2 regions of the Bacillus yunxiaonensis genome follow, and region 2 is predicted to be linked to the other one. Evidence: predicted binding sites of a transcription regulator. Region 2 holds the regulator's gene; the other holds the start of a gene.
What was found. The regulator NrdR, encoded in region 2, represses ribonucleotide reductase genes. The targets are predictions, from matches to a motif close to AACACNATATATNGTGTT.

Region 1 (3,199 bases), on a different contig from region 2:
TCATCATCGCCTTCAATAAAGAAAGTAATGCCATCTTCTTGAACTTGTACAGCAGGAGTAGCTGGATTATCTTTACGAATTCCTAATGAAAGTCCTTTTTGAACAGTGCTACATCCACCGTATTGTATGAAAAAGCGAATAGCATCGCCTGTTTGTAAACCAAGCTCATTTTTATACCAGCTTACTGCTTCTTTTGATACTGAAATGTTCATCTAGTGTTCCTCCAACATAATTACTTTTTCTTTTAGTATAAAAAATAACGCAAAAAGACGCCATTTATATGCTTTGCGTTTTCTTTTTGCGTTATGTGGGTTACAATCTTACTTTTGTTTCTGTTGTTTCTTTGTTAAATTTGCTTTTGGCTCTGTTTTATTTATAATTCGTCCAATATTTGCACGATGTCGATAAATAACCATACCAGCTAATAAACACATCGCAACAATGAAGATTTTATCCCCGTTTATAATTGCTGCAATAACAGCAACGATAGCTGTTAACATAGAAGAAAGTGAAACGTATCTCGTCGTAAATAGTAGGGTAAAAAAGATAACAGCTAGTACTACAAAGGTAACTGGCGCGTAGCATAATAGTACGCCAGCAGAAGTAGCAACTGCTTTTCCTCCGCGGAACTTTGCGAAGATTGGGTATACATGACCAAGTACTGCAGCTAATCCGAACCATAGAGGATGGATATGTAAACCGAAAATCATCGGTAGAGCTGTAGCTAATGTTCCTTTTAGAATATCAGCAATTGTAACAATGAAACCCGCTTTTTTCCCTAATGTACGAAATGTATTCGTTCCTCCTAAATTTCCGCTGCCATGCTCGCGAATATCGATTCCATAGCCAATTTTTCCAACGACAAGTCCAGATGGAATCGAGCCAAGTAAATAAGCAACGATAAATAAAAGATATGTAAGCATAAGTTCAGTCTCCTTTATTCAAATGTGTTGATAAAGGGTAAAAAGAGTTTTTCCCGTATATTGTACCATACATTTGTAAAGAACACATTTCTTTTTTATAAAGTGAAACTTCCATCAGTGGGGGTCTTACTGCCCGTTCATGCGGGATAAATAAAAGGTTCGATGAATGTTTAAAAAATTTTCACAGAATGTTACATTTTTCACATACCCACCCTTACTATATGTTGTATCATTTTGATAGTGAATGAACAAGATGTTGTTGGGGGTTTAAGGAATGAAGCAAATAATAGAAAAAAACAGTAAATATGAAGAAAACCTAAAGGATATTTTTACGAAAATTATTTATGCAAATGAACAAGATTTAATGCAAGAAAATGCGAATGTTGACGGTCGTTCTCCGATGGGAATGATGGGGAAATTTGCATCTGAAAGTGCAAAGTGTTATGCGGTGGAGCAATTACTTTCAGAAGAAGTAAAAAAAGCAATTGATCAAAATATTTTATATCCGCATGATTTAGATTTTTATGCAACAGGTACGACAACTTGTTCGCAAATTCCATTAGCTCAAATGCTTGAAAATGGGTTTCATACAGGTCATGGATATATGCGACAGCCGCAAGATATTAAAAGTGCGTTGGCGCTTTCCTCTATTATTTTTCAAGCGAATCAAAATATGCAGCATGGTGGTCAATCATTTGCGCTGTTTGATATAGATTTAGCACCATATGTGAGAAAAACGTTTGAAAGAAATAAAAAACGTTTAGCAACATATCCATTAACAGTTAAGCAAGTAGAAGAGTTTGCGTGGAAAGAAACAGAAAATGATACGTACCAAGCATGTGAAGCATTTATTCATAATTCGAATAGCATGCATAGCAGGGGCGGAGGACAAGTTCCATTTATTTCAATTAATTACGGAACGGATACATCAAAAGAAGGAAGATTATTGATTAAACAATTGTTACGAGCAACGCAGGCTGGATTAGGAAAAGGAGAAACACCTATTTTTCCGATTCAAATCTTCAAATTAAAAAAAGGTGTAAATTTTGAAGAAAAAGATCCAAATTATGATTTATTTGAACTAGCATTAGAAACGACAGCGAAACGATTGTTTCCAAACTTCTCATTTTTAGATGCGCCATTTAATGCGGAACATTATGATGGCCGTCCTGAAAGTGAAGTATGTTATATGGGGTGTCGTACTCGTGTTATGTCCAATATTCATGGGGAAGAAACAGCGATTGGAAGAGGAAATTTATCGTTTACATCTATTAACTTAGTGAAATTAGCATGTATTAGTGAAACAAAAGAAGTATTTTTTGAAGCTCTAAATGGTTATGTCGACCTAGGTGTTCGTCAATTATTAGAAAGATTTTCTTATCAGTCGACGAAAAAAGCAAGAGATTTTCAATTCTTATATTCACAAGGAGTATGGCGAGGTGGCGAAAAACTTCAACCTGAAGATTGTGTTGCTGAAATTTTAAAACAAGGTACATTAAGTATTGGTTTTATCGGCCTTGCAGAATGTTTAGTCGCTTTAACAGGAAAACATCATGGGGAAGATGAAGCGTCATGGAAGCTTGGATATGAAATTATTGAATATATGAGAAAGAAAATGGATGAAGCAACAGAGAAATATCAATTGAATTTCTCGTTAATTGCTACTCCGGCAGAAGGATTATCAGGAAAATTTATTAAGAAAGATCGAGCTGAATTTGGAACGATTACGGGTGTAACGGATCATAATTATTATACAAATTCATTCCATATCCCTGTTTATTATCCTATTCAAGTAATTGATAAAATTCGTTTAGAAGGACCGTTTCATGCACTTTGTAATGGTGGTCATATTACGTATATTGAATTGGACGGAGCGGCTGTTCATAATCAAAAAGCATTACAGCAAATTGTAAAGGCAATGGCACAAAATGGTGTAGGGTATGGATCTATTAATCATCCAGTGGACCGCTGTAAATGTTGTGGCTATAATGGTGTGATTGGGAATGAATGTCCAAGCTGTAGAAATGAAGATGAACATTATTTTGAAAGAATTCGTCGCATTACTGGATACCTTGTAGGAGATATGTCAAAGTGGAACAGTGCGAAGCGCAGTGAAGAAGCGGAGCGGGTGAAACATATATGAGAGTAATGAATATCATTCATGATAGTGTAGTAGATGGTGAAGGGTTGCGGACAGTCGTATTTTTTGCGGGCTGTCCGCATCGCTGTTTTGGCTGCCATAATCCACAGTCTTGGAATATTTGTAATGGAATTGA
Region 2 (3,199 bases):
ATTTTGCATGGATAGCGGATCAATTCCGTATACGTATGCTAATGTCATCACACATTCGCGCATCTGTTCTGTAATGGCTTTACGCGGAACGAGCGCTGATAATCCTTCTACAAATAATGAAAAATCAAAGAAATCATTCCAAAGTTGAGGTGCATTCCCCTGCACTCTGCTCGGCATCACAGTTGTATTTGGTATAAGCAATTCTTCCTTGGCATACTCAACTTGTCCTGGATTAAACGAACCAAACACATCATTAAAGGATCGTGTCATATTTTCATAAGAAGCGAAGTCAAATTCTTCTTCTAAAAAATATTGCTTTACTTGATTGTATTTTGCCTTGCTTAAGCGGTTATATAAAAAAATACTTAATACAACATCATCAAAAAATTGCTTCGGCATGAGCGGTGGCTGCAACTCATAAATAAACATGCGAATGTCTTTTTCTTTTTTCATATACACATTTAAAAGCCCAATTGCCTCTAATTTCATACGTTCTTCATAAATATCTGGGAGCTGCATTTGCATCGTTACCATAATAGAATGGTGTGTATTTTCTCTTCCAAATAAACGATCCTGCTCCAATTCTCCCCACAATGTCATATATAAACTAAAAGCTTTACTACCGATTAGCGGTTGATATAGCATCGTAAGCACTTTACGGTCATAATTACTGAGCAGTCCTCTTGCGCTTACTTTATAACGGTCAATTGGCAGTAACTCCATCCATGACTGTCTTTCCATCCTTGCAAATCCTTTCTGTTATCCATTCTTATCATAAAGTGAAACTTCCAACAGTGGTGGGGTTTTTCATCCCCCACTGAGGGAAAGCCCTCACCAATCGGGCGGATACCAAAAGTTATCTCCACCTCTCTTCTGTAGAAAAGCGGAAGCGGCTCGCCCAGAATCGCAGGACGTTGGAGCACCCGACAGAGAGGCGCTTTTTGCCCCGTCCGAGGGGGCGAAACGACCGGAGATTCTAGCCGCTAGAGCTGGACAACGCTTTTCTCAGAATTTCGAGATGAAGATCTTACGGCCCGCGAATAGCGGGATACATGTGATTTATATTACTTATTAGTGAAAAAAAGAGCTAATAGCTTACGCTTCTAGCTCTTTTATTTTCGTTCTTTTTGAAGTATATCTTTTAACTCTTCAATAAATACGTTCAAATCTTTAAATTGTCGATAAACAGATGCAAAACGTACATATGCAACATCATCAATGTCACGAAGCTCTTCCATGACCATTTCACCAATCATATCGCTTTTTACTTCTGACATTCCTGAGTTACGCAATTCACGTTCTACATGTTGCGTAATTTCTTCTAATTGTTTTAAAGATACAGGTCGTTTTTCACACGCTTTAATTAAACCGCGCAAAATTTTCTCTTTGTTAAACTCTTCTCGCATTCCTTCTTTCTTTACAACAATTAGCGGCGGCTCCTCAACACGTTCAAATGTTGTAAAGCGATTGAGGCAACTTTCGCACTCTCTTCTCCTGCGAATTGATCGCCCTTCATCAACTGGACGCGAATCCAATACTCTCGTACCATTGTGAAAACAGGATGGACAACGCAATCCATTCACTCCTTTACAATTTAATTTTATCTTAACAAAACCAAAACGTTATAAACAAGAATTTTCTCTTCTATATTATAAAGCCTTAATTAAATATACTTATGTACGTTATTCTTTTTTATCTTTCTAACAATTAATTTACCCTTGTATAAAGTGAAACTTCCAGCAGTATGGATCTTACCGTCCCCGAATAGCGGGTAAATTAAAAAGAGGTGTATTATACACCTCTTTACATTTTAAATCACTTATCTTCTTTTTTAAAGAGCTTTTGTTTCTCTTTGTTTAATTTCGAAGCTACCTGTACCACGAGGAAGCTCAATGCTCTCTCTCGTTTTCGCTTCCAAACCTTCAGCGATATAGTCCGCAGCAACATTTGGATCAATGCGATCACCACAAGTGTATACATCAATACTTGCATAACCATGTTCTGGGAAGCTGTGGATTGTTAAGTGAGATTCAGAAATGATTACAACTCCACTTACACCTTGTGGTGCAAATTTATGGAAAGCAACCTCACGTACTTCAGCGCCTGCTCGAAGTGCTGCATCCACAAATAATTTTTCAATAAAAGGCATATCATTAAGCTTGTCGAAATCGCAATCCCAAAGTTCCGCGATTACGTGACGACCCATAGTATCCATAGTATCCATTCTACAGTTCCCCCTTATAAATTTAATACAACTGTTCGAATTGAAAACTAATTTGCAATTTGGTTTGCTCCACTACCACGGGGGAAAGTTAGTCCAGAGAGGTCCTAACCCTTTAAGCAGTGACTACCACCTCAGCTCTTAAGTTTACGAATGTTAGTATACTTTGTTTATTTTCATTTTGCAACAACAGTTTTTTACTTTTCGGTGACACTTTCTCTTTTACTTTTCTCCGAAAAAAGAAGAAAAGACTCCAGATTACAGTAATTATAGCCCTTTTAGGTGATTTACAAAGAAAAAGCATATGTATTCTTTTCCTTTCATAAAAAAAAAGAAAAAGGCTAGCTAACGCTTGCCTTTTTCTCATCTATTAAATATGTTGTACGTTTTCTTGTTTCGCAAATTGGTCTACAACAAGCTTTACAAGATCTACAACACGACGAGAATAACCCCACTCGTTATCGTACCAAGCAAGTACTTTCACTTTACGCTCACCCATTACCATTGTAGATAAACCATCAATGATTGCGGAATGTGTATTTGTATTGAAATCTATTGAAACAAGCGGCTCATCACTAAATGCTACAATTCCTTTTAATGCACCATTAGCTGCTGTCATAAACGCTTCATTAATTTCTTCCACTGTTACATCGCGCTTTACATCCACAACTAAGTCAACAAGAGATACGTTTGGTGTTGGAACACGAAGTGCCATACCATGAAGTTTTCCATTTAAGTGCGGAAGAACTTTTGCTAACGCTTTCGCAGCACCTGTCGTTGTCGGAATGATAGACTGGCCGCATGCACGTGCTCTGCGTAAATCTTTATGTGGATTATCAATATTTTTTTGGTCATTTGTATAAGCATGAACTGTTGTCATTAAACCGTTTTCAATTCCAAACTGCTCATCTAACACCTTTACAACAGGTGCTAAACAGTTTGTTGTACAAGATGCATTTGAAATAACGCTATGTTTTG

Region 1: the regulator NrdR is predicted to act here: its motif matches at 1,137-1,154, upstream of WAX78_RS04620 (anaerobic ribonucleoside triphosphate reductase).

Annotation. Positions count from the first base shown of each region.
Region 1 covers NZ_JBAWSV010000001.1:931,754-934,952, reverse strand. Annotated here, with positions in the region: gene WAX78_RS04630 (HesB/YadR/YfhF family protein) at 1-212, opposite strand, end outside; gene plsY (glycerol-3-phosphate 1-O-acyltransferase PlsY) at 321-923, opposite strand; gene WAX78_RS04620 (anaerobic ribonucleoside triphosphate reductase) at 1,198-3,066, shown strand; gene nrdG (anaerobic ribonucleoside-triphosphate reductase activating protein) at 3,063-3,199, shown strand, end outside.
Region 2 covers NZ_JBAWSV010000002.1:550,310-553,508, forward strand. Annotated here, with positions in the region: gene WAX78_RS08920 (replication initiation and membrane attachment family protein) at 1-741, opposite strand, end outside; gene nrdR (transcriptional regulator NrdR) at 1,113-1,574, opposite strand; gene speD (adenosylmethionine decarboxylase) at 1,832-2,215, opposite strand; gene WAX78_RS08935 (glyceraldehyde-3-phosphate dehydrogenase) at 2,592-3,199, opposite strand, start outside.